4 regions of the Mycobacterium sp. SMC-4 genome follow, and region 2 is predicted to be linked to each of the others. Evidence: riboswitches for the same ligand, from Rfam matches in the RefSeq annotation. Region 2 holds a riboswitch; each other region holds the start of a gene.
The links. A riboswitch is a leader RNA that binds a small molecule or an ion and turns the genes downstream of it on or off. The one in region 2 is predicted to bind cobalamin.

Region 1: linked by a shared signal. The riboswitch ahead of KXD98_RS21415 (ABC transporter substrate-binding protein) and the one ahead of KXD98_RS23470 (energy-coupling factor ABC transporter permease) in region 2 are both predicted to bind cobalamin.
Region 3: linked by a shared signal. The riboswitch ahead of KXD98_RS25940 (iron ABC transporter permease) and the one ahead of KXD98_RS23470 (energy-coupling factor ABC transporter permease) in region 2 are both predicted to bind cobalamin.
Region 4: linked by a shared signal. The riboswitch ahead of KXD98_RS18670 (ABC transporter substrate-binding protein) and the one ahead of KXD98_RS23470 (energy-coupling factor ABC transporter permease) in region 2 are both predicted to bind cobalamin.

Annotation. Positions count from the first base shown of each region.
Region 1 covers NZ_CP079869.1:4,494,396-4,502,032, reverse strand. The annotation lists gene KXD98_RS21430 (hypothetical protein) at 1-482, opposite strand, end outside; gene KXD98_RS21425 (hypothetical protein) at 469-2,388, opposite strand; tRNA gene KXD98_RS21420 (tRNA-Arg) at 4,066-4,138, opposite strand; cobalamin riboswitch at 4,336-4,524, shown strand; gene KXD98_RS21415 (ABC transporter substrate-binding protein) at 4,585-5,607, shown strand; gene KXD98_RS21410 (trans-aconitate 2-methyltransferase) at 5,604-6,377, shown strand; gene KXD98_RS21405 (iron ABC transporter permease) at 6,455-7,453, shown strand; gene KXD98_RS21400 (ABC transporter ATP-binding protein) at 7,497-7,637, shown strand, end outside.
Region 2 covers NZ_CP079869.1:4,917,612-4,925,248, reverse strand. The annotation lists gene clpC1 (ATP-dependent protease ATP-binding subunit ClpC) at 1-1,600, shown strand, start outside; gene KXD98_RS23485 (energy-coupling factor ABC transporter ATP-binding protein) at 1,609-2,400, opposite strand; gene KXD98_RS23480 (CbiQ family ECF transporter T component) at 2,393-3,139, opposite strand; gene KXD98_RS23475 (energy-coupling factor ABC transporter substrate-binding protein) at 3,149-3,493, opposite strand; gene KXD98_RS23470 (energy-coupling factor ABC transporter permease) at 3,490-4,215, opposite strand; cobalamin riboswitch at 4,254-4,457, opposite strand; gene KXD98_RS23465 (serine hydrolase) at 4,471-5,829, opposite strand; gene mhuD (mycobilin-forming heme oxygenase MhuD) at 5,804-6,121, opposite strand; gene KXD98_RS23455 (alpha/beta fold hydrolase) at 6,174-6,977, shown strand; gene KXD98_RS23450 (helix-turn-helix domain-containing protein) at 6,987-7,637, shown strand, end outside.
Region 3 covers NZ_CP079869.1:5,416,313-5,423,949, reverse strand. The annotation lists gene KXD98_RS25960 (adenylate/guanylate cyclase domain-containing protein) at 1-707, opposite strand, end outside; gene KXD98_RS25955 (hypothetical protein) at 831-1,013, shown strand; gene KXD98_RS25950 (cupin domain-containing protein) at 1,023-2,237, shown strand; gene KXD98_RS25945 (sucrase ferredoxin) at 2,294-3,124, shown strand; cobalamin riboswitch at 3,214-3,333, shown strand; gene KXD98_RS25940 (iron ABC transporter permease) at 3,571-4,584, shown strand; gene KXD98_RS25935 (ABC transporter ATP-binding protein) at 4,581-5,396, shown strand; gene KXD98_RS25930 (ABC transporter substrate-binding protein) at 5,396-6,514, shown strand; gene KXD98_RS25925 ((2Fe-2S)-binding protein) at 6,521-7,240, shown strand; gene KXD98_RS25920 (molybdopterin-dependent oxidoreductase) at 7,221-7,637, opposite strand, start outside.
Region 4 covers NZ_CP079869.1:3,945,866-3,953,502, reverse strand. The annotation lists gene KXD98_RS18690 (cell wall metabolism sensor histidine kinase WalK) at 1-479, shown strand, start outside; gene KXD98_RS18685 (carbonic anhydrase) at 511-1,002, shown strand; gene KXD98_RS18680 (ATP-binding cassette domain-containing protein) at 898-3,192, opposite strand; gene KXD98_RS18675 (ABC transporter permease) at 3,189-4,154, opposite strand; gene KXD98_RS18670 (ABC transporter substrate-binding protein) at 4,180-5,775, opposite strand; cobalamin riboswitch at 5,792-5,928, opposite strand; gene cysD (sulfate adenylyltransferase subunit CysD) at 6,006-6,935, shown strand; gene cysC (adenylyl-sulfate kinase) at 6,968-7,637, shown strand, end outside.

The DNA.
Region 1 (7,637 bases), 420 kb from region 2:
CTTAGCCGCAGGGTTGCGAACCCGGGAATAGGCCGAATACCCTCAAAACCTTCAGACAGGTCAAAGTTCATTCCCTGCGTCGGTGTGTCGCTCCGCCTATAGTCCATTGGTTCGACGTAGACCACTCTAAACGGGGCCCCTGACTCGACCGCAGCCAGAACAAGTGGCCCCCAAGCTGAATACGACATACCAGTAATGTCTAGGTAACTGGGCTTCGACTGGAAGAAGGCAATGGCTTGCTCACGCCTTCGGCCCGTGAAGTTCAAAACTTCGCCTTGAGAAGACATGAGGATGACAGCGTCTCCGTTTTCTATGACATCAAGGAAAAGAACTCCGTCGGCTTCTGCAGCAGCTCTCCAACTCGAGTCAATGACAGCCCTGTCCTCAATTCCGCGTCCGAAGAGATAAAAAGAACCTTTTTCCAGCTGAAGATCCTTCCGAGGTATTACTCGCGTCAGAAGCGGCTCATCAATCAGGGTCATTGTAGTACCCACTGAATAACATCAATTGGGGAGGAAGCTCTTCTTCAACAGAGCGGTTACTCTTCCGCAGGATGCTGGAAATAGTCGCGGCAGGACTATCAACTAGCCCATTCAACTCTTGCGGCGTTAAATCCATCCGCCGTTTGCTTCGGTAACTGAAAATGAAAAACGGTGCGAATATCGGGTGCAGCTGGTAACTAAAGTCCCTGGTCTGCCCAGACACTGCCGCCATCTTATCAGTGGCAAAACGCCGAACGGCTAAATGCATCACAGCGGCGCGAAGTAGATCCTCACTCGCATCGTCAGGCGTCGAGCTCAAACGAAATTGTGACACCTCGGGAGAATGCCCTTCAGGCTGCGCGGCCATGACTTGAAATATCCTGCCAAGACCCAACACGAGTCTCGTGAGGCGTGCGCTATTGGCTGACACACCCTGAAGTTGCCTCACCACTAGCGCACCGATCACTCCTGCTGATTCCGTCTGTACTTCGGCAGCCACAGGCACAGCCAGAGCATCTGGACGGGATCGAAGGTGAGTTTGAAGCGCTTCGTGGACAAGTTGGAGTAAGTATCGAATGTTCCCATCGGCTAGTTTGGTGAACGTAGGCCAACCACTGTAATACTTTCTGAAACCACGCTTACCACGCCTAATCGTGTAGAGCATTGCATGCTGATAGTTACTTAATCGCGTATTCCATCTTTCGCTGTACGTCAACGCTTCTCTAAGCACTGTTAGCGAATCAATCCGTTTGGATTCGGCCCAGTACTTGACCAAGTAAGCCGACAATGGGGAAAGAGAGTCGAAGCTGGCGAGCTCGTCCTCGGACGCACCGAGTGAACTTAGCTCAGCGCGCGTACGTTCGTTTAGGTTGTCAACGCCGAGTTTCTCGGCCTCCGCTTCCTCACTCAGTGAAGGAAAAAGTTCGTCCACCGTGTCCAAGACTGGAAATTCTTGGCGCAGGCGTTCTAGTCGGCTTTCGCAAACCTGTCTCGCGAAATTTGAAAAGGATGCATCATCAAACCGCTCGGAAATATCAATGTACTTGTAGTCCGCTGGAGCTATTAGCTGCTCATCCGGATTGATCGTCGAACGTTCCCGATGACCCATCTCACGCATTCCGACTTTGAATGTATAGGGATGGTCTCCTGCGTGTTTGATCAAGGTATTCATCAATCGTTGTTGATAATTGCTCAGATTCTCATACTCATCGATCAAGAAATAGTACGTTTTGCCACGCAAAGTCTTGTCTGCGTTGATCGCTTCGATGAGGTATTGAACTGGGCGGCCAGAGGCAGATATGGTCGGGGACGCCTCACCTTCCCGTCCAAGATTGTTTATCGTGGTTTCTAAATCGAGAAGTGCTGACTCTATACCTGACTTAAGATCGATTGTCTCGGTTACACCCGGTATGCCTAGTGATCTGGCTGCCATTTCGAGGCTCTTCTTCGACACTTCGAGTGGGCAAGCAGATCGGCTTTCGTACCACTCGTGGAAATCTAGGATTAGCCCCGATAGGGTCAGATTGACGTAGTGAGCGAATAGCCGCGTCCAGCGGACTTCGGAAAGTTCTTCGCCTTCGAATGCCCTGACTATACTCGTGTCGACTCGCCAATACAGCCCTACAAAGTCCCAGTCGCTTACTGGCCGTGATGTGTTGAAATGCGCCTGTCCTTCGTAAGTCAGTGTTTTAAGTACCGTCGTTTTGCCGGTCCCACGACCGCCTACGAGTAAACATGGACCTCGGTCAAGCAACTCCGGGAAATACGCGGGGTGCGTAAATAGCTCAAACAGCTCGTCGCGAAAATATTCGGCTCTTAGCGATCCGAACACAGCATTCAAGCGCTGAGCTTTCTCGGTGACTGAAAGCTCTGATGCAGTTATGTTCGGGACATCAGCGGCTTCCATCCCCCCTCCTCACTCCACAGCAGTGCAAGACATGCATCTGGTATCGAATGTCCGAATGCGATGTTCAATCCAAGATGATGGAAGCCGTCGACCCACTTCGTGATACCTGCCGCGGCACTGGCGTCCCGTATGAATGCTGCGGCATCCGCCTTGAGGTCATCGGGGAATACTATAGTATTCGGGTCCAATGCGTTGTATACGTCACTCAAGACATGGCTAGGCCTTAGTGTGGCTCCCGGTGCTTCCCTTGAAATTCGATCTATAGCGTATTGAGTTGCTATTAGGGGAAGGTAATATACGTCTATCGAGTGCACCGCGGCCAGTTCTTCTAACGTCTTGGGACTAGTGGGCCATACTTGCCGTTGCCAAGTGTTTAAAAACTGTTCCCCCGAGCCCGCGAAATCATCGACCATTATCAATGGCGGACCGCCCCTTGCTTCGACGGCACTCCGAAGGTCAGACGCGAGAACTATACGGGACTCGTCTATGCCTACCTCTGTCCGTGCCCATCGCTGGAATATGAAGCCCGAGTCGGTGGGATTCGGCACCTCACCGGTCGGCGCACTAACAATTACGGAGTCTAGGAAATCACGCCAGAGGCGCTGCTTTTCCACATAAGAAGAGCCAGGGCGTGAGATCTCGCACGACAATGCGTGCACAGTACTGGTGAACAGCTTGCGAACTTGCTTATCACTGATGAAGACGAAGGAATCGAGCAGGGCAGTAGCATGGTTAATGTGCTGAGTTGAGAACCCTTCCAGCCAACGGACCGGATTCACCCTATCCGCCTCAGGCCATTCGCGTACCCGCCGAAGGTACATCTTTGTATCAAGTATTTCGTCTGCGTCCACGCTGCCCCTTGATCCCTTCACCAGCCGTTATGGTAGCCCCGGCTGCTTCCTCGGTCATGGACCTTCGACGACCTACACCGCCGCGACGAGTTCGGCGTGTCCCCAGTGAATGAGTTCAACTGGTCTTTACCCGTGCTGTTGGTACATGGTTGTGCGGGTCGAGGGCGGAGCTTCGGCGAGAACATGCGGCAGTGGGGCCTGCTGGAATTCCTTCGGCACCGTCGGCGACTGCTCGCTGTCTCACCGCGAACGGTGGCTGTCGCTGATGGTTGTGAGGGCAATAGTTTCAGGTTGTCGGGTATTCGGCGTGTAAGTCGCCGTGGAACAGTCGCCCGTAGAAGGGGTTCATCCAGGGGACTTCCGAGCATTCCGAATATCATGGTGGTGTGTCGAAGGCAGCTCTATGCGCTACGCGCCGGTCCTCGGACTTGAGTGAGCATTCGGCTGAGGTGTTCGCCGAGGCTGAGGGTTGCTAGGCCGAGGTTCTTTGAGAGCCCCGCTGTGATCAGCGCGAACGGGACCGCGGTCATTATGTACTGCCAAAGTGCCCAACCGACGAAGTTGTCGTTGGTAAAAGTGGCGTCCCGAGTCATGAACAAGATAACTAGAGCTATCAAGCCCATTAGCATCCATGCGGTTCCCTGCACCCGGAAATGTTAATGGCGACGACGACTAACCGCGCGGTCGAAGTCTCGGTGGCGCAGCTGCAGCGTCTAAAGGACGCCATCCGATGCCAACGAAGCACCGACCAAGCACCGACCAGAGGGGAGGGTCTAGCAGTAGGGCAACCGCCCGGAAACATGTCCTGATCTGCAAAAACGAGAAGTGCCCCCGGCAGGATTCGAACCTGCGACACCGGCTTTAGGAGAGCCGTGCTCTATCCCCTGAGCTACGAGGGCGTGGGACACCTTGAATCTAGTCGGTCGGAGCCCGCGATGGTTCTCGGGTCCCGTGGCAGGGGATGTCGGCCACGCGGTTGAGTGTCGGTGGGCCATCGGATACCTTATTGAAAATGGTTTTCAATAAAGCGGACGGGCGCTGGCGGTCACGCGCGTCCAGCCCGGGGTCTACCCATGCCACCACGTCGCCGCGCGAGGTATGGTCCCAGCGAGCTAGTTGCACCCACCTCGGTTGGGTCAGGGAATCCGGTGAGAGGCCGGAGCTGACGCGCAGCGGTATGGGGGACGGGCGGAGCAGCGGCCACTGGACCCGGCGACGGGTCTGGGAAGGCGCTCCGACTGGACGATCCCGAGTCCGAACACCTGCTGGCTCGGGCCCGGCGCACATTGCCGGGCTCGACTGTCGGATGGACCTCGCGATTGGGTCCCGGATCGGAAGGCGTCGGGTGTCTGGACGTTGGCGAAATATCGGATTGTCGGCTCTGCTGATCGGCCTGCTTGCCGGTTGCAGCGCTACCGCGGGTGCCCCTCCGGCCGCCGCCCCCGCGGGCCCCTCGGCTGGGAATTACCACGTCACGGTCCAGAACTGCGGCCGCACCGTGGTGGTGAACGCGCCGCCGCAACGGGCGATCACCATCGATCAGCCGGCAACCGAACTCCTGCTGACCCTCGGGCTTGCCGACCGGATGGTCGGTACCGCGTCGTGGAGTGACCCCGTGCTGCCCGATCTTGCCGCCGAGAATGCCAAGGTGCCCGTCCTGAGCAACGACCATCCGTCGTTGGAACGGGTGCTTAGTGAGAAGCCGGACTTCATCTACGCCATCTTCGACTGGTCGTTCACCGACGAGGGTGTCGCGCCGCGTGATCGCTTCGAAAGCCTCGGCGTGCCGACCTATCAGTCATCGAGCGAATGCACCGGCCAGAATGCGCAGCAGGAGCGGGCTTTGACACCGGATGACCTCTACGCTGAAATCAGCGATGTAGCAACAATCTTCGGTGTTTCCGAGCGTGGGGAAGAGCTGATCTCCTCCCTCAGCAGCAGAATGGCGACCGCAGCGGATGGCCTGGACGCCAACGGCCTCTCGTTGATGTGGTGGTATTCCTCGACGAAGGCGCCCTACATCGCGGGCTGCTGTGGGGCACCGGGCATCATCACCGAAGCCGTTGGTGCGACCAACGCCTTCGCCGACAACCGCCAACTGTGGCCGGAGATTTCCTGGGAGGCGATTCTGGACCGCGATCCCGACGTTCTGGTGCTGGCTGACCTCACCCGCGGCGACGATGGGGACAGCATCGCCGCCAAAATCGAGTTCCTGGAGTCAGATCCGGTCGCCAGTCAGCTGACGGCGGTGCGGGAACGACGGTGGATCGTGTTGTCCGGCAGCGAGATGGACCCGTCGCTGCGCAACGTCGATGCCGTCGAGAAGGTCGCGGCCGGGCTGCGCTCGCTGGGGATGGTCGATCGATGACCGCAGTCAGTGACCCCAGTGCGCTGCTCGCAGCATGGGATGCCCAGCAGGCCGCCTACATTGCTGACCGTGAAGGCCGATTCCGCATCATCGTCGAAACGGTCGGACTTGCCTGCGGTCGGGCACCGTTGGTGGTCGACTTGGCCTGCGGACCAGGGTCGTTGAGCGCTCGGATTCTCGACGCGATACCCGAGGCGACCGTGCTGGCCGTCGACCACGATCCGCTGTTGCTCGACATCGCCGCGCGCGCCGTCGGGGGAGTCCACGGCCGGCGAATGACCGTGTTGGATGCCGACCTGCAGGACGACGGTTGGACGGCGGCCGTGACCACCGCACTCGACGGGCGCGTGCCGGACGCGGTGGTGTCGACCACGGCCCTGCACTGGCTACCGCCCGACGAACTGGTCCGCGTCTACTGCGGGGCTTCATCACTGCTGGCTTCCGGCGGAGTGCTGTTGAATGGAGACCACTTCCGCTTCGACCACCGCCTGCCCAGGTTGCGCCGCCTGGCCGCGGCACATGACGAGGCCACCCAGCAGCGTGCGTATGCCAACGGGGCGCTGACCTGGGATGCGTGGTGGGAAGACGTGAGCTCCCGACCCGGCGCAGCTGCACTTGCCGCACAACGCGAGCAGCGTTTCGCCGACAGGCCCGACTCCCCGCCGACCGCGGTGGATTTCCATCTGGCGGCGCTGGTGCAAGCTGGATTCACCGAAGTGGCAACGGTGTGGCAAATCCTCGATGACTACGTTGTGCTCGGCATGAAGTGACCCCGCCGTCGACTCTGACCACACCGCAGCTCGGAGCGCAGCGCCGCCCGGCCCGGCGACGTCCGCGCTCGGTGGCGATGCCGTTGGTTGCGCTCATCGGAATCGGCGGGCTGGCGCTGTCGATCGCGGCAGCGATCACCATCGGTCCGGCCGACCTCAGCGTCGGTGACGTATACCGCATCATCGCTCGGCACGTGTGGAACGCACCCTCGGACCTGTCCTTGATCGACGACGCGATTGTGTGGCAGTTGCGTCTGCCCGGCGCGCTGTTGGCAGCGATCTGCGGCGCGGGGCTGGCCGTCGTCGGTGTGGTCCTGCAGTCGATGATGCGCAACCCGCTCGCCGATCCGTTCATTCTGGGCATCTCCTCGGGAGCCTCGACCGGCGCGGTGCTGGTCATCGTGACCGGAGTAGGTGGGTTTCTCGGACTGTCCGGGGGAGCGTTTGCCGGCGCACTGGCGGCTTTCGGTTTCGTCTTGGTGCTCGCAGCGCTGGTCGGCGGTGGGACGGCGCGCGTCGTTCTCGCCGGTGTTGCTGCCACCGAACTGTTTTCGGCAGTGACCGCTTTCGTGGTGTTTTCCTCTGCCGATGCCCAACAGACCCGCGGAGTGCTGTTCTGGCTGCTCGGCTCGCTCGGCGGTGCCAGCTGGAATCAAGTCGCGCTGTGCGGCGCCATTTGCGTGCTCAGCCTCGCGGTGTGCCTGAGTCAGGCCGACGCGTTGGACGCGTTCGTGTTCGGCCGGGATACCGCTGCCTCACTTGGCATCTCGGTCACACAGGTCCGGATCGTGCTGTTGGTCGTCACAGCTCTGTTGACCGCAGTCCTGGTCAGTGCTGCGGGTGCCATCGGCTTTGTCGGACTCGTGATCCCACACGCGGCACGAATCGTCGTGGGTCCCTTGCACCGTCGGCTGCTCGTCGTCAGCGCACTGGTCGGAGCGATCTTTCTGGTGTGGGTGGACGCGGTGGCGCGCACGGTGTTCGAACCGCAGGAACTGCCTGTCGGTGTGGTCACCGCAATGGTCGGGGTGCCGATCTTCGTGTTGATCCTCGCGCGCCGAAGACCGTTGCCATGATCGATGTCGCGTTCGCACTCGTCCTGCGGCGGGTGAGGTCCTGATGGGGCACATCTGCGCCACCGCGGTCTCGTTCTCGGTCAAGAATGCCCGACTGCTCGAGCGGGTCGACCTCGACGCCCACGACGGTCAGCTGGTCGGGCTGCTCGGTCCGAACGGGTCGGGCAAGACGACGCTGCTACGA
Region 2 (7,637 bases):
GCCCAAGTTGGCTCGTGGAGAACTTCAGACGATCGGCGCCACCACGCTCGACGAGTACCGCAAGTACATCGAGAAGGACGCCGCGCTGGAGCGCCGCTTCCAGCCGGTCCAGGTGGGTGAACCGACCGTCGAGCACACCATCGAAATCCTCAAGGGTCTGCGCGACCGCTACGAGGCGCACCACCGCGTCTCGATCACCGATTCCGCGATGGTGGCCGCGGCCACGCTGGCCGACCGTTACATCAACGACCGGTTCCTGCCGGACAAGGCGATCGACCTGATCGACGAGGCCGGTGCCCGGATGCGGATTCGCCGGATGACGGCTCCGCCGGACCTGCGCGAGTTCGACGAGAAGATCGCCGACGCCCGCCGCGAGAAGGAGTCCGCGATCGATGCGCAGGACTTCGAGAAGGCCGCCAGCCTGCGCGACAAGGAAAAGCAACTGGTCGCGCAGCGGGCCGAGCGCGAGAAGCAGTGGCGCTCAGGTGATCTCGATGTGGTCGCCGAGGTCGACGACGAGCAGATCGCCGAGGTGCTCGGCAACTGGACCGGCATCCCGGTGTTCAAGCTGACCGAGGAGGAGACCACCCGTCTGCTCCGTATGGAGGACGAGCTGCACAAGCGGATCATCGGCCAGGAGGACGCCGTCAAGGCCGTCTCGAAGGCCATCCGCCGTACCCGCGCCGGCCTGAAGGACCCCAAGCGCCCGTCGGGCTCGTTCATCTTCGCCGGCCCGTCCGGCGTCGGTAAGACCGAGCTGTCCAAGGCGCTGGCCAACTTCCTGTTCGGCGAGGACGACGCGCTCATCCAGATCGACATGGGCGAGTTCCACGACCGCTTCACCGCGTCGCGGCTCTTCGGCGCCCCTCCGGGCTACGTCGGCTACGAAGAGGGTGGCCAGCTCACCGAGAAGGTGCGCCGCAAGCCGTTCTCTGTGGTGCTGTTCGACGAGATCGAGAAGGCGCATCAGGAGATCTACAACAGCCTGTTGCAGGTGCTCGAGGACGGTCGCCTGACCGACGGTCAGGGCCGCACGGTCGACTTCAAGAACACCGTGCTGATCTTCACGTCCAACCTGGGCACGTCCGACATCAGCAAGGCTGTCGGGCTGGGCTTCTCCCAGGGTGGCGGCGAGAACAACTACGAGCGGATGAAGCAGAAGGTCAACGACGAGCTCAAGAAGCACTTCCGTCCGGAGTTCCTCAACCGTATCGACGACATCATCGTGTTCCACCAGCTGACACAGGACGAGATCATCAAGATGGTCGACCTGATGATCGGCCGGGTCGCCAATCAGCTCAGGGCCAAGGACATGGCCATCGAGTTGACCGAGGCGGCCAAGGCGTTGCTGGCCAAGCGCGGGTTCGATCCGGTGCTGGGTGCGCGGCCGTTGCGTCGCACCATCCAGCGTGAGATCGAGGATCAGCTCTCGGAGAAGATCCTGTTCGAGGAGCTCGGCCCGGGCCAGCTGGTCACCGTCGACGTCGAGGGCTGGGACGGCGAAGGCGCCGGCGAGGACGCGAAGTTCACGTTCGTCGGTACCCGCAAGCCGGCGGTGGTCGCCGAGCCGGATCTGGCGCAGGCCGGCGCGCCGGAGTAAACCGCGCGTCAGATCTCGTCGGGTCGCAGCACCGTCCGGTGCAGTTTGCGTGACACCGCCGCCCCCCAGGCGAGGGTGAGGCGCGCACCGGTGAGCAACTCATCGTCGACCAGCAGGTCGTGAGTGGGTCCGCGCTGCACCGATCGGTCGCGCAGCACCAGGGTTTCCTGCGACCAGGTCCACGCGGTGTCGACGTCGTGGGTGGCCAGCACGACCGTGGTACCGCTCTCCGACAGTGCGGTCAGGGTGGCCAGGAGGTCCTGGACCGCCCGCGGATCCAGGCCCGCGGTCGCCTCGTCGAGCAGCAGCACCCGCGGGTGCATTGCCACCGCACCGGCGATTGCGACCCGCTTACGCTGACCGAACGACAGGTGGTTGGGTGTGCGCTCGGCGAGGTCGGTGATGTCCAGCGCGGCCATCGCCGCATTGACCCGAGCCTGAACCTGGGTCCGGGTCAGGCCGAGATTGGCCGGGCCGAACGAGACGTCGGCCCGCACGGTCGCGCCCACGATCTGGTCGTCGGGTTCCTGCAGCACCATCTGTACCCGGGTGCGCAGGCGGGTGCGATCGGCCCGTGAACCGGTCAGCGCCGCGCCGTCCAGATACACCGCGCCGGTGGTCGGCTTCGTCAAGCCCACCAGGATCCGTAGCAACGTCGTCTTGCCGGAGCCGTTGGCCCCCAGCAACGTGATTCGCTCACCCGCCCGTAGCGACAGGTCCACGCCGTCGAGTACCCGCGGTCCCCGCGGGTAGCCGAAACCGACGTTGCGCAGTCCCAGGACCACGGTCTCGTCACGCACCCTTGCACATCCTCCAGGTCAGCAGAGAAACCGTGGCGATCATGGCCAGCGTCGCTGCGGTGGCGGCCAGCCTGGCCGGACGTAGCGGTCGGTCTGCGGTGAGCACCGCGGTCCTGCCGGGTTCGGCACGCAGCGCCATCGCCTCCGACATGGCCCGCGCGCGTTCGGTCCCGCGCACGAAGATCAGCGCGGACTGGGTGCCGAGCACCGCGATCGCGTCCCGCGGCCCCCGCAGACCAAGGCGCAGTCCGACCGCCTCCCGTGCTGTCCAGGCCGACCGGAACAAGATGCCCACCAGTCGGTAGGTCAAATCGGCGACGTGGCACAGGGAAGCCGGCACACCGGCCCTGCGGGCCAGCTCGAGCAGGTCTGCCATCAGCGTCGTCATCGCCAGACCGATCGTCGCCGAGGACGCGGCGATGGCCCGCAGCGACGTGTCGATCGCCAGGTCCACCCCGCCGGGCTCCAGATGCGGTCCTCCGCGCAGGCTCACGGCGATCGGAATCGACCCCAGCGCGATGAACACGACCGGACCCAGTAACGCCAGCCAGAAGATGCGTGCCGGGACCCGGGCCAGGGCCAGTGTGGCCACCACGACGGCCAGCAGCACCAGCGGTGCGCCGGTCCGGGGTGGCAATAGCATCGCGCACAGCAGCAGCCCGCCATAGAGCCCGAGCTTCTCCGCCGCCGGGTGACCTGACCACCGATTGCGTGCCGCGCTGAGGTCGAGGGGGTTCACCGGTGCGACTCAGTCGCTGCCGCGGTCCTTTTCGCTCGCCTCGCTGCGGCCGCGGTTGCGACCGGCGTACCACCCGATCGCACCGCCGAGCACGATGCCACCGATTCCGGCCTGCAGCGCGAACAGACCGGACTCGACCTCGCCAGGCAGTTCGCCGACCAGCGGGGAGAACCACGGCTCGTAATCTTCGTGCAGTTCGGTGATCACCTCTTCAGCCTGGCCGTCAGCGCCGCCGAATTCGGCGTCCGAATCGCGCGCGTAACCCAGGAGCAGGGAGCCCACGGCAATCACCGCGGCGAGGCCGAGCAGTACCGAAACCAGCAGGGCCGCAGAGCTTTTACGACGTTCACTCATCGGTCGATGACCTCTCGCTCGGAGCCGTTGTGTTCGTCGCCGGCGCCGGTGGGCACCTCCTGGCCCTTGAGAAATCCCAGGCTCAGCAGCTCCGACGACGCGACCTGCATGAGCACACGCACGACCCCCACGGTGATGAGGCCTTCGACGATCGCCAGCGGAACCTGGGTGATCGCGAACACCCCCATGAATTCGACCAGGCTTTCGGCGATGCCGCCTTCGGCGGCCGGGAACGCCAGCGCCAGTTGGATGCTGGTGACGACGTAGGTGACCAGGTCGGCCACGAACGCCAGGGCGAACACCGCCGGCAGCACACCGACCCCGGCTCTGCGCAGCGCGAAGAACACGGCGAAGCCGGCCCACGGACCCGCGATCGCCATCGAGAACGCGTTGGCGCCCAGGGTGGTGATTCCGCCGTGCGCCAGCAGTAGTGCCTGGAACAGCAGCACCACCGTGCCGAGGAAGGCCATCACCGGTGGTCTGAATATCGCCGTGCCGAGCCCGGTCCCGGTCGGGTGCGAACTCGAGCCCGTCACCGACGGCAACTTGATCGCCGACATGACGAAGGAGAACGCGCCGACCGCTGCCAGCAGCGGACCCGACGACGGGTGGCGCTTGACGGTGACGACGACCTGTCTGGCCCCGTGGACGACGAACGGCGCCGCCGCGATGGTCCAGGCCAACGCGTGCGCCGGGGGCAGGAAACCCTCTGCGATGTGCATGTATATAGCCGTGCCTTTCTGCCCAGCACCTCGTGGGCATCGTGTGTCGGTGCCACGGCCGGTCTCCTGGCTCACGGATCCACCGGCTCACCCTTCAGGGGCCCGGTGCGCCGGTATCCGCCTTCCCACCCGCGCGTCGAGCGCGGGCAGTGGCATGGAGGACACCGGCTCCCCGTTCACAGTGGCGAGGGCCGCCCCGGTCTCACACCGGGTTCCCGTACACCGCAGCAGGTGGAGCGTACTCTCCCGGGACGGTCAGGGTTGAACGAGAGCGAACATCTGCTCAGCCATCGACAGCAGCCATGCCGCGGCGGTCTGGCTGCGGTACTGCGGCCAATTGGACTGCATGCTGACCACCCACGGCTGCCCGGTCCGGTCGACGGCATACCAGCTGAAGGTCAGATCGCCGGGCAGATTGCCGGCCTTGGCGCCGATGTAGGGCCAGATGGTGCGGTCCAGGTCGATGCCGGGGACCGCCGAGAGGACGTCGACGACCGGAGCGGCCTCGCCCACCGCTGCCTTCTGCAGCGCCGCGTGCAGGCGGCAGATGTCCGAGGCGCTGCCGTACCACTCCGCGCCGATGTCAGAGGCCGGCATGTGGGTGCGTTCCGGGTCCGGCTCGTAGGGCCGGGTGGTGGTCTGCTGAAGCAGCTGGGCGCGCTTTTGCGGCGAGGCCTGTTTCCACTGTTCGCGCACGTCGGGCTTACCCCAGCCGACCGAGAACAGCTGGTGCATGGTCGGGAACGGCGTCATGCTGGCCGGGTCGTGGTGGCCGGCGAGCACCAGCGCGCGCTCCACAGCGCCGGGGCCAAGGTGGCCGATGAGCAGATCGGTGGCCATGTTGTCGCTGGCCGAGATCATCTGCTGGGCGGCCTGCCGGACAGTGAGGGTGGCGCCAGGGGGCAGGTGGTCGAACCCGGAGGACCCGACGGCCTTGGCTTTCGCGGTGATCGTCAGCGAGTCGTTCCAGTGTGCGTCGCCGGTTTTGACCGCTTCGGCGACCGCCAGCAGCACGTAGAGCTTGAAGATGGAGGCCAGCGGCAGCGACAGGTCTGTGTTGGTGCCGGCCACCTTCTCGCACCGGCCGTCGACGACCCTGGCGACCTGGTAGGAGTATCGGGCGCCGGAGTCGGTCAGCTGGGCGTCGACGTCGGAGAACTGCTCGATGACCGGCTTGACCAGACTGACCGCGAACCGGTCGACCAGGCTGGAGTCGTCGGTGCGCAGGTCGATGCTCTGCTCGACCCCGTAGGACGTGGTGATCCGCAGGGTGGCGTTGCCTGCGCCGATGTCGACGTCGGTGACGGTGAAGGGGCGGTCCCACCACATCCGGTCCAGCGTGACGCCCACATGTTCGACGACCTCCGGGGCGGCCAGAGTGCGGATACCGACCTCACCGATCGGCCAGTCGCTGTTGAGCATGTCCATGGTCTGCTTGGCGCGCAGACCCTGCGGGGTGTTGATCGCGATGGGCACGCCGTAGGCGCCGTCGGCCGGCGCCGTCCTGGTGGCGGTGCACCCACCGGCGAGGACCGCGACGAGTGCCAGCGCGGCCAATTTCGTGGCCGCGCGATGTCGCGTCCCCGCCCTAGCCCGTGTTGTCGGTCCCGGCAACGTCGAGCACGACCTCGAACTCCAGCAGCGATGCGCCGGTGGCCACGGGGTTCTTGCGCTCGCCGGCGTGTGCCTCGACCGCGGGCCCGTTCGCCCAGGCCTGGAAGGCCTCGTCGGACTCCCACTGTGTCACCACGAAATAGCGGTCCTCGCCCTTGACCGGGCGCAGCAGCTGGAAGCCCAGGAAGCCGGGTTGGTTGTCGACCGCGTGAGCGCGGTGGGCAAACCGCTTCTCCAACTCGGGCCCGGCGTTGGGCGGGACCTCGATTGCGTTGATCTTGACAACAGCCATGGTTCTCAGGCTACCGGGTGTCGCGGACGTGGCCATCGCCCATGATGAGCCTATGCAGCTGTTGACCGCCCGGGGTGGCACCGGCCGCCCGCTGGTGCTGGTGCACGGTCTGATGGGACGCGGCTCCACCTGGTCGCGCCAGTTGCCGTGGCTGACCGAGCTGGGGCGGGTGTACACCTACGATGCGCCGTGGCACCGCGGACGGGAGGTACGCGACGAGCACCCGGTCAATACGGAACGGTTCGTCGAGGATCTGCGCAACGCGGTGGCCGATCTCGGTGAACCGGCCACCATGATCGGCCACTCGATGGGGGCCTTGCATTCGTGGTGTCTGGCCGCGGCGTACCCAGAACTGGTGGACGCCGTCGTCGTCGAGGATATGGCACCGGATTTCCGGGGCCGCACCACCGGGCCCTGGGAGCCGTGGCTGCATGCGCTGCCGGTCGAGTTCACCGCGGCCGAACAGGTCTATCAGGAGTTCGGCCCGGTTGCGGGACGCTACTTTCTGGAAGCCTTCGACCGCACGACGACCGGGTGGCGCCTGCACGGTGATCCGCATAAGTGGATCGAGATCGCAGCGCAGTGGGGGGTGCGCGACTACTGGGCGCAGTGGCAGGCGGTGCCGGCGCCGGTGCTGCTGCTGGAGGCGGGCAACTCGGTGGCGCCGGCGGGGCAGATGCAGACGATGGCCGAGCAGGCCGGGCAGCGGGCCACCTACGTCCGCGTTCCCGACGCCGGTCATCTGATCCACGACGATGCCCCAGGGAAATATCGGCATGCCGTGCAGGCGTTCCTCACGACGTTGGACCCGTCACGCGTAAGGAAATCAAGTGGCAGCACCGGCACGTGCCGTTAAGATACCGCCATGGCGATAAGGAGCGTCTCGGCGCTGGTGCTCGACGGCGTCGCGGTCTTCGAGTTCGGTGTGATCTGTGAGGTGTTCGGCATCGATCGTTCCGCCGATGGCGTGCCGAACTTCGAATTCAAAGTGTGCGGGCCAGAACCGGGCGGACAGCTTCGGACCTCGGTGGGCGCCACCCTCATCCCCGATCACGGCCTCGATGACCTGATCGGTGCGGACCTGGTCGCTATCCCGGCGATCGGCTCAAACGATTATCTGCCCGCCGCGCTCGACGCCGTGCGGCAGGCCGCTGCGACGGGCTCGACCATCTTGACGGTGTGTTCGGGTGCGTTCGTGGCAGGCGCTGCGGGCCTGCTCGACGGGCGGCCCTGCACCACCCACTGGATGCACGCCGACGAATTGGCCCGGCGCTACCCGACGGCCAAGGTCGACCGCAACGTGCTCTACGTCGACGACGGGAACCTGATCACCAGTGCCGGGACCGCGGCCGGCATCGACGCCTGTCTGCACCTGGTGCGCCGGGAGATGGGCAGTGAGGTCACCAACAAGATCGCGCGCCGGATGGTGGTGCCCCCGCATCGAGACGGCGGGCAGCGGCAGTACATCGAGCAGCCGATCCCGATGCGCCGTTCGGATCATTTTGCACCGCAACTC
Region 3 (7,637 bases), 500 kb from region 2:
GCTTCGCTGACCATGATTTGGCCGCCGTCGGCAAGGTCGGCGATGCGCGCGGCCATCGCCACGTCGATACCGAACAGATCCTCCCCGCGCCGCACCGAGGTGCCGACGTGTGCCCCTATCCGCACCCGGATGCCATCCCAGCGCTCGCTGTCACCCGACAGCGCGTGCTGGATCTCGACGCAGCACCGCAGCGCGTCGGCGGGCTCGGCGAACGCGATCATGAAGCCGTCGCCCTGATTCTTGACGACATAGCCGCGGTGCGCCCGGACCCGGCCCTCGACCAGAGCGTTGTGCCTCTCGAGAAGCCGGACCCAGGCACGGTCGCCCATCGCCTCATTGCGCTCGGTGGAGCCCTCGATGTCGGAGAACACCAGCACCACCGACCCCGATGCGGTGATCTTCGCCAGATCGGGACGCTCGACGCGCGCCCAGCCGGCCAGATCCTCGATCGAGCTGCGCACCTGCCCACCGATCCCCTTGCGGATGATGGCGTCGGCAGTCTGGACGGTGTTGGCAACCGCCCGGACGGCCAGCGGACCCACTCCGACCGGCCTGCGTGGTCGGTGCGGCCTGTCATCGACCCGGGTGCGGCGGGCCAGGGCTCGGCGAGCCCCGGCCAGCTGCCGCCGCGACACGATCAGCACGACGCCCAGCGTGGTCAGCGCGGCCGTCTGCAACGCGACGACGATCCACAAAGCTACGGTCACCCTGCCGATTATCGACGAGCGCGCCGGGTGCGCGGTTTACCCACGCACCGGCCGGGAAACTCTCGCCACACCGCGCCCGAGCGACCGGCTTGACCAGGCGCGGCCCGACGAAGGAGATTTCCCATGGCGATCAACGACGACGACATCACCACCACACCGGGAGACGGCGGTGAGGGGACCGCGGACGGCGGCTCGAACCCGGAGGGCCACGACGGCGGGGCGGACGGCACCGCAGGCGGTGAGGGCACCGCGGACGGCGGCTCGAACCCGGAGGGTCACGACGGCGGGGCCGACGGCACCGCGTAACCGGACTTCATGCTGAGTCGCTGCATCGGTACCGACCCCCAGGAGTTCTCCCGGAATCACTGGGGGCGGTATCCGTTGCTCAGTCCTGCCCGGGAATTGCCGCGGAACTTCACCGATCTGCTGTCCAGTGCGGCCGTCGACGAGTTGCTCGCCGAGCGAGGGGTTCGCGCGCCGTTCATCCGGCTGGCCAAGGATGGCAGCGTGCTGGCGCGGGACTGCTATCTCGGCCCCGCGGGTTTCGGTGCCGAGGTCACCGACCAGGTAGACCCGGCCGGAGTCCTGCAGCAGTTCGCGGCAGGCGCGTCGATCGTGCTGCAGGGCCTACATCGACTGTGGCCGCCGGTGATCGACTTCGTCCGCGCGATGGTCGACGACCTCGGCCATCCGGTGCAGGCCAATGCCTACATCACACCGCCGTCCAGCCGCGGCTTCGAGGCGCACTACGACGTGCACGACGTGTTCGTCCTGCAGACCACCGGGCACAAGCACTGGACCGTTCATGCACCGGTGCACGCCGATCCGTTGCCGTCCCAGCCGTGGACCGAGCATCGAGGCGCGATCGCCCGCCGCGTCGCCGACGACGAGCCGGTCATCGACACCGTGCTCGCTCCCGGCGATGCGCTGTACCTCCCGCGCGGCTGGATCCACTCGGCGCGGGCCCAGGACACCGTGTCGATTCACCTGACCGTCGGGGTGTCGGCGACCACCCGGCTGGATGTGGTGCGCGCGCTCGTCGACCAACTGGCAGACCACGAAGAGTTCCGCAGCTCCCTGCCGATGGCCCTCGATGCGACCAACCGTGACGAAATGGTCGCCACAGCAACAAAAATCCTGGCTGAACTGACAGCGACGCTGCGGGACAGCACCACCGAGCTGAGCGAGGGAGTGGCCACGCGACTGACACAGCAGTACGCGGAGCGGACCCGTCCGGTGGCGGTGCGGCCGCTGGCCGTCTTCGACGCGGCCGAACATTCCGCCACCGTTGCGGTGCGCTGGCGTGGCGGCCTGGTTGCCACTATTGGCCGACATCACGGCCGGGTGCGGCTGTGCCTGCCGGACCGCACCATCGATTTCCCCGACGTGTGCGCCGACGCGTTGGCTGCGCTGCACCGCGGCTCCGTGATGCGCGCCGACTCGCTGCCCGGACTGGATGCCGCCGACGGCGCGGTGGTGCTGAGCCGCCTGCTGCGTGAGGCGGTCGTCGTGCCGGTGGATCACCCGTGACCGATGTGGTGAAGCCGACGCCGTGCAGCGACCAGTCCCTGGCGCGCGGCGATCCGATGTATGGCACCGCCTCGGCAGGTCACACGTGGCTGCTGCTCGAGCTTGAGGGCGGCTGGGGGCCGTCGGCATTTCTGCAGTCGCCCAGTGTCATCGACCCGCAGCTGGGTCGTGCCGTCGTGCGCCGCGCAGAGGCCGCCAAGCTGCGCATTGCGGCCATCCGCCGGCACGGCCGTCGCTCGGCAACGCCGCGCTGGCGTTGGTATGTCGCGCACGCCGACCCAGGCGTCGAGTCGCTGTGGCACGGTGAGGTCGGTGATCCCCGTGAGTACCTCGAGGTGCCTCTGGACGGCTCCGGCGGTGAGCCGGTCAGCGGTCCGCTGGTGGCTGTCTGTGCGCACGGCAAGCACGATCAATGCTGCGCGGTGCGCGGTCGCGCCGCAGTGTCCGCGATCGCCGCGGCGTATCCCGAAAACACCTGGGAATGTTCACATTTAGGGGGCGACAGGTTCGCCGCCACCATGCTGATCTTGCCGGAGGGTTTGTGTTACGGCCGGGTGGACTCGACGGATGCGGCGGGTCTGGTCACCCGCTATCTCGATGGACGGCTGGACACCCGGTTCCTGCGGGGCCGCACCTCGCTTCCGCACGCCGTCCAGGCCGCGCAGCACTTCGCGCGTCTGGAGCTCGGCGACGACCGCATCCACGCGTTCGCGCCGCTCGACGTCGAGTCGGAGCAGGAGCTGACGCGCGTGGTCCTGCAGTACGACGTCGGTTCCGTGCAAATCACGCTGCGCAACAAGATGTCTGAGCCGCTCTTGTCACAATGCAGCGCGACTGTGGCCGGCCCGGTGCGCACCTTCGAACCGGTGTCTTTGGTCCACGGGTAGTCTGCCGCCCACCGGGGCCGTGTGACCCCGTGCGCGCGGCGCGGGGTATCCCGCGGTACCCTTTGCGCGGTAACAGCCGCGACGGGGTGAGGAAGCCGGTGTGATTCCGGCACGGTCCCGCCACTGTGACCGGGGAGCAGACCCCACGCGTGACCACGGCCCATGGGCTGGAAGGTCGGGGCGAGCGGCGATCCGGGAGTCAGGACACTGCGCCGCCGCGGGCCGGTGATACGGGGCGTGGAAACCCCGGAACGGAGAGCGAAGATGGATACTCATGCCCGTGTCAGATGGACACCCGCCCCGCGAGAGGCGGCTCTGGTCGTGTCAGTCCGGATCCGCGTCACCCTGACGTGATACGGGTGGCGGCCACCACTGGCCGCCGCCGGACATCTCCCCAGCACCAGCCGTCGGCCGGAGCACTATCGCCGGCGTGGTTTGCAGCGTTGATGCTTGCTGTCCTCACTCTGGGTCTCGTCTCGCTGGTCATCGCCGTCGGGATTGGCTCGGTACGGATTCCAGCAGACACCGTGGTGGAGGTGGTCCGAGCCAAAGTGTTCGGTCCGGCGGACTCAGCGGTGGCTCCGCATGTCACACAGATCATCTGGGACCTTCGGCTCCCGCGCGTCATTCTGGCCGCGCTGGTGGGCGCGGGGCTGAGCCTGGTCGGCGTGGCCGTACAAGCCTTGGTGCGCAACCCCATTGCCGATCCGTACGTACTCGGGGTGTCCTCAGGCGCCTCCATCGGTGCAGCCGCGGTCATCGTCTATGGGAGCGCACTCGGGCTAGGCATGTTGGGCCTGAGCGGTGCGGCATTTCTCACCGCCACTGTGTCGATGGCGTTGGTGTACCTGGTCGCTCGCCGGGGTCGGGCCGGGCTGGATCCGTTGCGGTTGGTGCTCACCGGGGTGGTCGCGGGTTATGTCCTGTCGGCACTGACCAGCTACCTCGTTTTCCTCGGCGACCCTCGGGGTGCCCAACAGGTGCTGTTCTGGCTGCTCGGCAGTTTCGAACGCGCACGCTGGTCGACACTTGCCCTTCCGGCGCTCGTCTTGGGGGTGGTGCTGGCGTGGCTCCTCATTCGGGCGCGGGCGATGGACGCTCTACTGGCCGGAGACGAGGCTGCCGTGACACTCGGTGTGCCGGTGGTCAGGGTGCGACTGGAGCTGTTCGTGGCCACCGCGGCGCTGACGGCGGTGATGGTCGCCGTCTCCGGAGCCGTCGGCTTCGTCGGCCTGGTCGTCCCACACATCGTGCGCGTTCTGGTCGGCGCACTGCACCGCCGGCTGTTGGTCGGTAGCGCGCTGTTCGGTGCGGCATTCATGGTGTGGGTCGACCTGGCGGCGCGTACGGTGGCCAGTCCGCAGGAGATCCCAGTGGGCATCCTGACCGCTCTTGTCGGCGGACCGTTGTTTCTGTACCTGATGTCTCGGCGGGACCGCCAACTGGACGGTGCGCGATGACGATCCCCGTCGATGTCGACGTGCGGGAGTTGGCCATCCGGGTTGGGGGACGGTTACTGATCGACGGCGTGAGTATCGCGGTGGAGCCGGGGTGCTGCGTGGGTCTGCTGGGTCCGAACGGCAGTGGCAAGTCCACGCTCCTCAAGACGATCTATCGGGTCCTCAACGCCGAGCGTGGGGATATCCGCCTCGGTGGCGTACCCGCGAGCGCGATGGATCCTCGTTCGTTCGCGCGCACGCTCGCCGTCGTCGCCCAGGAGTCACCGGTCGACGTGCAAATCAGTGTCATCGACATGGTCATGCTGGGCCGCATCCCTCATCAAGGCCTCGGCGGTAGATCGTCGGTGAAGGACCGGTCCGCAGCTGTCGACGCCCTCGACACCGTGGGTGCGCTCGCTCTCGCCGACCGGGTGTGGCCGACGCTCTCCGGTGGCGAGAAGCAACGTGTGCTGCTGGCCCGCGCCCTGGCCCAGGAGGGGCAGGTGTTGGTTCTCGACGAACCGACCAACCACCTCGACGTCCGCCACCAATTCGAGATCCTGCGTCTGGTGCGTGAACTCCGGGTCACGACGCTGGCCGCGCTGCATGACTTCAACCTCGCCGCCGAATTCTGCGATGAGGTGGTCGTCCTGCACGACGGTGATGTCGTCGCCACTGGAAGGCCGGCCGATGTCCTTGTCGACGACGTCATCTTTCCCGTGTTCGGCGTTCACGTCGATCAGACAGTCAACCCTCGCACCGGCGCGCTGCAGCTACTGCTGTCGGCGCCCATCGATTCCTCATCCATCCCCTCGACAAAGGAGTATCTCTGATGAATCTCAGGAGCTCGGTGTGCATCTCGGTTGCCGTACTCATCACTGTCAGCGGATGTGCAGCAGGACAGACGGATTCGACCCAGAGCGGACCGCTAGAAGGCCGTGCCCTCACGGTAGGTGAGTTACCGCCGGTCACCGCCGACTTCAGCTGGCCCGCAGCTGCGACGGCGCTCGACCATTATCCGGTGACGGTGTCGTCCTGCGGGGAACCGGTGACTTTCGACAAGCCGCCCGAGCGGGCAGTGGTCAATGACGACAACATGATCGAGTTGATGTTCGCGTTGGGATTGACGGATCGGGTCGCGGGTTATGCGGGAGCCGGTGAGCGCCTGCGGCTGGCCGCGTTCACTGATGATTACGCCGCCGTACCCTCGTTGGGCCCCGACTACTTCACCCTTGAGCCTCTGCTGGGTCTCGCACCGGACTTCGTCTTCGCCGGGTGGAACTATGGGTTCGATACCGCTGGGATCAACCCGGAAACTCTGTCCCAGCTCGGCATCGACAGCTACGTGCTGTCGGAGTCCTGCCGGCGCATCAATGACACCCTTGCTCCTGCCACGATCGAGGAATGGTTCGGCGACGTGCGTGCCATCGCTGCGATCTTCGGGGTGCCCGAGCGTGCCGAAGCTCTGATTGCGAACTGGCAGCAACGGCTCGATCGCGTTGGCGAACGCCTGCCGGCCGGTGTGCAACCCGTGCGGGTCTTCTGCTGGGACTGGGGTACCGAGACGATGGGCACCGGAGCCGGTCTGACCATTGTGCCCGAGTTGTATCGGCACGCGGGCGCAGTCAACATCTTCGAGGACATGCAGGAGATGTGGGAGAACGTCTCGATCGAAGCAGTCGTCGACCGCGCGCCCGAACTGATCGCGGTGACCGACTACGGCAGTGGGCCGACCGGTGAACAGCGGATCCAGGCCCTCACATCGATGGACGGAGTCGGCACCATACCCGCAGTCCGTGACAACCAATTCATCATCTTGCCGCAGGAAGCGGTCAATCCCGGCATCCAGATCATCGACGGGATCGAAGCGCTGGCCGCGAAGCTCTACCCAGAACAATTCGCCGACCTCATCGGCACACCAGGATTCGGCCTGGCGCCGACGCAGAGTTGATCGGTCTTGAGCCGCATCCACCAGCGGGTCGATCGCCGCCGCGTCGTCGATGCGGTCACTGCCGCTGCTGAACTCGGACCGTACGTCACGCTGCATGCCGGCTCGGGCCCGGTGGTGAGTCTCGAGCAGATGTGTGAGCCCGAACCCCTGGGCGAACTGCTCGATGCCGTCGCAGACCAGATCGGCACCGATGAACCACGAGTCGCTGCCTCCACTGTGCAGTTCGGGTTCGCGGCTCGCTGCTGGTCACTCGTGTTGGGTGTATGGCACCAGGCCCGGTTGGTACTCGATGTGCGTGATGTCAGTTTTGTCGTCACCGGTCCGGGATCGATTCAGCTGTCACTGCCTGAGTTGCATGCCTGGGATGGCGAATCGGCATTGCTCGGCGACGTCGCCGAGCTTTTCACGGCGATGGTTGCGAACCACCCGCTGAGCCGCATGCATGCCGGGTTACGCCAGACGGTGCGCATAGCGGAGGGCCTGCTGTGGGGCAACGCGGCCGCCGCGCTGGCGTCGACTCCGCGCGCAATCAGCCCGAACCGGACCGATGCGCAACTCGAAGCTCTGACGGCCGCGATGCTGTCCCGCGCGCCGCTGTCGGGCCGGCTCGTCACTACACCGGAAGGCGTGCTGCGGAGAAGTTGTTGCCTGTGGTACCGGACCCGCGATCGCGACCACTGCGGGGACTGCCCGTTGACCGACCGCGTCAGTCGGCACCGGCGCTGACCCGCACCGGGATATTGCCTTGCCGCGGCAGGCCGGTGATCGGGTCGTACTCGGTGTCGGTGGGGACGAGCCGACCGACATTGCTGCCGCGTTCGCGAAACTCGCCGTCCTCGCTCGGTAGTCCGCCGAACGCATGGTGCATGGCGATGACATCGTGACGCAAGGTGTCATCGCCTTCCAGCACGCACGGGATCGCGTCGTGCGGTGAGGTGACGGTGACGGCGGCGCCGGACTGCAGGCCGAGCGCGGCGATGACATCGGGGTGCATGTAGGCCGGGTTGTAGGGCTTGCCGCGATTCAGCGTGGCGAGGTTGGTCCCCGAGGAGTTCATGAAACTTCCGTGCCGACGTGGGATCAACCGGAACGGGTAGGTGGAATCATCACGCGCCGAGGCGTA
Region 4 (7,637 bases), 970 kb from region 2:
CCCGGCTGCTCGTCGACGCGGTCAGCGACGCCCAGGTCGCCGGTCCGGGCCACCGGTGGCTGCTCGACCTCCCCGAGGAGCCGGTCCACGTCGCCGGCGACGAGGCACGGTTGCATCAGGTGCTGGCCAATCTGCTGGCCAACGCGCGCACCCACACCCCAGACGGCACGTCGGTCACGACGTCGCTGTCCGAACGGGCCGACGGCACGGTGGTGCTCACGGTGGCCGATGACGGGCCGGGGGTGCCTGCCGAACTGCTGCCCGACGTGTTCGAGCGGTTCGCCCGCGGTGACTCGTCGCGCTCGCGTCGAGAGGGCAGCACCGGTCTGGGGCTGGCTATCGTCGAGGCGGTGGTGCGGGCCCACGGTGGCTCGATCGTCGTCGACAGTGCGCCCGGCGCAACACGATTCGTCGTCAGCCTGCCCGGCTGGTCTCCGGTGTCGGACAGCAGTGCCGAATCCGGCGATTCTGACCCGTGACTTTCTGCCACCACCGGGCTAGCTTCCCGTCATGACAGTCACCGACGAGTATCTGAAGAACAACGAGGAGTACGCCAAGACGTTCTCCGGTCCGCTGCCGTTGCCGCCCAGCAGGCACGTCGCCGTGGTCGCCTGCATGGACGCCCGGATGGACGTCTACCGGATCCTGGGTCTCAAAGACGGCGAGGCACACGTGATCCGCAACGCCGGCGGCGTGGTCACCGACGACGAGATCCGGTCGCTGGCGATCAGTCAGCGGTTGCTCGGCACCAGGGAGATCATCCTGATCCACCACACCGACTGCGGCATGCTGACCTTCACCGACGACGGCTTCAAGCAGCAGATCCAGGATGAGACCGGCATCAAGCCCGAGTGGGCCGCCGAGGCATTCATCGATGTCGAGGAGGATGTGCGGCAGTCACTGCGGCGCATCGAAGCCAGCCCGTTCGTCACCAGGCACGAGTCCTTGCGCGGTTTCGTGTTCGATGTCAGGACCGGCCGTCTCACCGAGGTCGGCGCGTAGCGGCAGCCTGATCACGCGGTCGGCCAGACGGCCCATAGCGGTGTCGTCGTGGCTGATGAAGAGCACGGCGACGCCCGTGGCGGCCAACTGGGCGAGCACCTGGAGAACTCCGTCGCGTGACTCGGGGTCCAGTGAGGAGGTCACCTCGTCGCACACCAGAATCTCTGGCCGGCTGGCGATCGCGCGGGCCAGCGCGACGCGCTGAGCCTGACCTCCGGACAGCTGGGGCGTTTTTCGTTGGAGTACCTCGGGGCCCAGGCCGACGAGCCGGAGCAGACCGGCAGCTTCGGCAGACGCCTCGGTAGCGGATCTGTCCGAGCCCAGGCGCAGCGGACGGCACAGCTCCTGTTCGACGGTGCACCGGGGGTTCAACGACCGGCGCGGATTCTGGAAGACCAGCTGTATCGCGCGGCGTTGCCCGGGGGTGCGCCGTCGTGCTGTGGAGGCCAGTTCGACGTCGCGCCAACGGATTCGCCCGCGGTGAGGTGGGTGCAGGCCGACCAGGCAGCGTGCCAGTGTGGTCTTGCCGCTGCCGGATCGGCCGACGAGCGCGACACATTCCCCCGATCCGAGGGTGAGATCCGGCAGTTCGAGTTCGGTGCCGTCGCGATACCGGGCGACGAGGTTCTCGACCCGCAGGACCGGTTCTGGTGGCCGCACCGCCGTCGCGGGCGCCACCCTGACGGCAGGCCGGTCGGGATGGTCGTCGACGATCGTGCCGTTGCGCAGCGTGATCACATCGTCGACGAGCTCATCGACCGTGTCGAGGTCGTGGGTGACGAGGACGAAGGTGGTGGCAGTCGTGGTGCGCAGCGTGCGCAGTGTCGCAACGAGAGTGGCGGCTGTCTCGGCGTCCAGGCCGGTGGTCGGTTCGTCGAGCACCACGACCTCGGGCCGGCTCAGCAGGGCAAGCGCAATGAGGACTCGCTGCTGTTGACCGCCGGAGAGCTGATGCGGGTATCTGCGCAGGAATTGCCGGTCGGTCGGCAACTCGACACTGCGCAGTGCATCCGCAACCTCGCCGGGGCCGCCGGTGCGGTGCGCTCGTTGAATCTCGCGGAAGTGGGTCTGCACGCGCAAGGCGGGATTCAGCCCGGTCGCCGGGTCCTGCGGGACGTAGCCCATCCTGAGAGCAGGGTCTTTGCCCGGCCACGGGTTTCCGCGGCGGGTCAGGCCGGCGGGCAGTGCGTCCAGCAGGGCCAGGGCGAGGGTGGTTTTGCCGGCCCCGGAGGGACCGACGAGGGCGATACTTCGACCTGCGGGCAGGGCCAGCTCTACCCCGTCGAGGATCGTGGTGCCGTCGGCGTCGGTCACCGTCAGGCCGGGTGCCCCGCCGCCGCGGTCATGCGACGGCCGCGGTGCGGCCATACGGTCGGGCCGCGGTGCGGCCATACGGTCGGGCCGCGGTGTGGTCAGGCGGTCGGCGACCAGGTTCAGGGACACCACCAGCGCGGTGATCAGACCGGCAGGTACCAGCACAGACAATGGGGCCGCACCGATACCCGCACGATTCTCGGTGACCATCAGGGCCCAGTCCGGTGCGGGCTGGTGGGTTCCGAGACCCAGGAAGCTACTCGCGGTGATGATGCCCACCGTTGCCGAGACGCGGATACCCGCGTCGGCGATCAGAACCGGTTGCAGGTTGGGCAGGATCTGCCGCAGCGCGATCTGCCGGTCGCTCTCGCCGCGGGCCCGGGCCGATTCGACGAAGCCGGTCGACAACAGCTCGATCGTGGTGGTCCTGACGATCCTGGCCACCCACGGAGCGATCACCAGGGCGGTGGCCAGCACGATTGCCGCAGGCCCCTTCCCGACGGCGGTGGCGATGACCGCGACGACCAGAAACCACGGCAGCACGATCATGGCGTCGACCGGCCGCATCAGCCAGCCATCGGCGCGCCGACGCATACCGGCGGCAAGGCCGACGGCAACTCCCAGTGCGTAGGACAGCACCAGGGCTATCGAGGTGAAAGCGACCAGCCGGTATCCGCCGTGCAGCACCCGCGCCAGGACATCGCGACCGACGAAATCGGTGCCGAGCAGATGGCCCAGCGACGGCGCCTGGAACGGGACGCCGTGCGCCTCGGTGGGGGAGTATGGGGCGACAAAAGGGCCCAAAGCGATCAGAACACCCAGCATGAGCAGGGCCGCAGTGGCCGGTGTTCTCCCGATCCACGTCGTGCGCGTCATCGGTCGAGCACATTTCGGCCGGCGGGAGTCAGTGTCATCGCCACCAGGTCAGCCGCCAGGTACGTCAGCAGGCCGAAGGCGGCCAGCAGCACCGAGGTCGACTGCACGAACGGGAGGTCCCGCGCCGAGATTGCGCGCAGGAGTTCATGCGCGAGTCCGGGATAGGCGAAAAGTGTTTCCACGATGGCAATTCCACCGAGAAGCCCGACCACCGCCCCGGCCAGCGGGTGCACTGCCGCCGATAGGGCGTTGGGTGCCGCATGCCGAAGAATGAGCCGACGCTGCGGGATCGCGTTGATCCGCGCTGTGCGGATGTAGTCGCTGTTCATCACCTCGGCCATCTGTGCCCGCGCCACCCGAATGGGATGTGGGGCCAGCCCGCACAGCAGACACAGCACCGGTAGAACCAGTATCTCGGGGCGCTCCAACGGGTTGGTGCCGGCCGGTACCAGCGATACCGCGGGCAGCCAGCCGAGACCCAGCGCAAGCCACGAGATCGACAGGACCCCGATGACGAACGGTGGAACCGATTCCGAGGCCAGCGCGACGGAGCTGATCCATCGGTCGAAGCGCGATCCCGGGTAGGCGCCCGCGGACAGACCGACCAAGACCGACAAGGGGATCAGTATCGCCACCGTGACCGCGGCCAGGACCAGGGAGTTGCCCAACCGAAACTGCATCACCTCCGCGACGGGACGCTGGGACAGCAGCGATGTTCCGAGATCGCCGCGGGTCAGTCCGACGATCCACTCCACGAAACGCTCGACAGCGGGGCGGTCCAGGCCGAGTTCGGATCGCAGCGCCGCCAGCTGCTGCGGGTCGGGCTGACCGGCTCCCTGGCGTGAGAGCAACACCGTCGCTGCGTCTCCGGGGAGAAGCTCGAACAACCAGAATGTCAGACCCGCGACCACGAAGAGGACGATCGCTGCGCCGGCCAGCCGCCTGGTGACGTAGCGCGTCACCTCATGGCTCGGGGCGCGGGCTCGGTCATCGGGCGATCCAGCTGGTCGAGAAGTTCGCCCAATCGCCGGTGCCCGGGACGCCGTCGCGGATTCCCTGCACGTGGGTGCGTACCGCAGTGGGTTGCAGAGCGAAGCTGTGCAGGATGTGACCGCCCTCGTTCCAGAGCTGCTCCTGCAGTTCGTCGTAAAGCGCCGCGCGGCGATCTGCATCCATCGTTGCGCGCGCTTCGTAGAATTTCCGGTCCCAGTCCGGCCTTCGCCAGCCGGTGCCGTTGTCGGGTGCGTCGGAGGTCAGGGCCTGGCCGTAGAAGTAGTCCAGACTGTAGTTCCACCAGCCTGACTGGGTCAGTGGCCGATTGCCGGAGATCTGTGAGAAGTAGATGTCGCCCGGCTCGGTCTGCAATTCGACGGTGATACCCGACTGCTTGGCCTGCTCGGCGAACAGGGTGGCCGACTCCAGTTGGCCCGGACTCACATCGGCGGTGTGCAGGGTGACGGTCAGATTCTGGTGGCCGGCTTCGCGCAGCAGCTCGCGAGCCCGCTGCGGATCACAGGAGCGTTGTGGCAACCCGGAATTGTAGAAGGGAGCGCCCTTGCCGTAGAGGTCGTTGCCTTGCTCGGCGAAACCGTAGAACACCGAGTCGACGATCGCTTGACGATCCACCGAGAGCCGCATCGCCTCGCGCACCCTCGGATCGTCGAACGGCGCCATGTCCACTCTCATCTGGAAGGCGGACATCACACCCGACGGCGGGGTGACCAGATAGACATCGGGCTGTTCGCGCAGGGCGTTGCTCTGCGCGGGCGCCAGCTCGTAGACGACGTCGGCTTCCCGCGACAGGAAGGTGTTGAGTCGGGGCTCGGTCGCTGCGATCTGTAGGATCTCGACGGCGTCAAGGTATCCTGGTCCGTCCCAATAGGTCTCGTTGCGGACCAACCGCGTCCGGTCACCCGGCGACCACGATTCGAGCACGAACGGGCCGGTGCCGACGGGCAGCGTCGTCGAGTCGAAATCGGTGCTGCCGTCCTTGACCACGTAGACGTACCAGCCGGCCAGCACGGAGCCGAAGTCGGCCAGCGGCTCTTTCATCGTGACGACCACCGCGTGCTCACCGTCAACCTTGGTGGCCGCGAGGTCGATCATGGACAGGTCGCCCGACGACGGCTTGTCGGCATCGAGCATCCGCTCCAGACTCCACATGACGTCGGCCGCAGTCAACGGGCTGCCATCGCTGAACCGCACTCCCCGGCGCACGTTGAGCCGCCATTGGGTGCCGTCGGCGTTGGGTTGGAGCGACTCGGCCAGCCGATAACGCAGCGTGAGGTCGTTGTTGTATTCGACGAGCCGTTCCCAGACGTTCTTGGACACCGCGCCGCCGGCCGAGTGCGGCACCACGTGAGGGTCGAGCACGTCGGCGCTGGCCGAGGTGCCCGCGAAGACGGTGCGCAGTGTGCCGCCGCGGATCGGCTCGCCCGAGCCCGGTTCGCCGGTCGGTCCGCCAGTGCTGCATCCGGTCAGTACCAGGGGAGCGCCCAGGGTCAGCAGGCCGGCGCCTCCCGCGCCGACGAGGAACCGTCGACGGCCGAAGGTACGACGAATCGCGTCGTCGGCAATATTCATCTGTTGTCGTCCATCCTCGTGGTGTCGAACGTCGCGCAGGCGATCTGGCTCCCCGTCGCGGTCCGCGATCGGGTCACAGTTGCGGGACAGCCCCGGATTCACACCGGCGTTCCCCTGCGTCGAACGAGGGCAATGTAACACCGAAATGTTGACAGTTCAGAAGTTCATCGGGCACCATTTCTGACTATGGCTGTAAATATGGTCAGTTCTACCAACTTTATGAGGAAATGATGACCGCCACTGACGAGCTGACCCGAAACGCCGGGCGCTACGAACTCAGCCACCTGCGCGCGCTGGAGGCCGAGGCGATCCACATCATCCGCGAGGTCGCCGCCGAGTTCGAACGGCCGGTGCTGCTGTTCTCCGGCGGCAAGGACTCGATCGTGATGCTGCATCTGGCGCTCAAGGCCTTCCGGCCCGGACGTCTGCCGTTCCCGGTCATGCATGTCGACACCGGCCACAACTTCGACGAGGTGCTGGCGGCGCGCGATGAGCTCGTGGCCGAGTCGGGTGTGCGCCTGGTCGTGGCCAAGGTGCAGGACGACATCGACGCCGGCCGGGTGGTCGAGACCATCCCCTCGCGCAATCCGATGCAGACCTTCACGCTGCTGCGCGCGATTCGGGAGAACAAGTTCGACGCCGCATTCGGCGGGGCGCGTCGCGACGAGGAGAAGGCGCGCGCCAAGGAGCGGGTGTTCAGCTTCCGTGACGAGTTCGGGCAGTGGGATCCGAAGAGTCAGCGTCCGGAATTGTGGAACCTGTACAACGGCCGGCATCGCAAAGGCGAGCACATCCGGGCCTTCCCGTTGTCGAACTGGACTGAATTCGACATCTGGTCCTACATCGGTGCCGAGAAGATCGCGCTGCCATCGATCTACTACGCGCATCGGCGTCCGGTGTTCGAGCGCGACGGCATGTTGCTGGCGGTGCACAAGTTCATGCAGCCCCGTAAGGACGAGCCGATCGTCGAGAAGACCGTCCGGTTCCGCACCGTCGGCGACGTCACCTGCACCGGCTGCGTGGAGTCCACCGCCGCCACCGTCTCCGAGGTGATCGCCGAGACCGCGGTGTCGCGGCTGACCGAACGCGGCGCCACCCGCGCCGATGACCGGATCTCCGAAGCAGGAATGGAAGACCGCAAACGTGAAGGGTATTTCTGACATGGCCGTGCGCAGCGACGGGAGGAATTGAGATGGCGACGTTGCTACGCATCGCGACCGCAGGTTCGGTCGACGACGGCAAATCGACGTTGATCGGGCGGCTGCTGTTCGACTCCAAGGCCGTGATGGAGGATCAGCTCGCTGCGGTGGAGCGCACCTCCAAGGAACGCGGACACGACTACACCGATCTGGCGCTGGTGACCGACGGTCTGCGGGCCGAACGCGAGCAGGGCATCACCATCGATGTGGCTTACCGTTACTTCGCGACCGCAAAGCGCAAGTTCATCATCGCCGACACCCCGGGCCACATCCAGTACACCCGCAACATGGTCACCGGGACCTCGACGGCGCAGCTGGCCATTGTGCTCGTCGATGCCCGCCACGGACTGCTGGAGCAGTCTCGCAGGCACGCATTCCTGGCATCGCTGTTGGGTATTCGCCACATCGTGCTGGCCGTCAACAAGATGGACCTGATCGGCTGGGACCGGGATCAGTTCGAGAAGATCCGGGACGACTTCCACGATTTCGCCGCCCGGCTGGACATCCACGATGTCACCGCGATTCCGCTGTCGGCACTCAACGGCGACAACGTGGTCACCAAGTCCGACGTGACTCCCTGGTACGAGGGCCCGGCACTGCTGAGTCATCTCGAGGAGGTCTACATCGCCGGCGACCGCAATCTGGTCGACGTGCGGTTCCCGG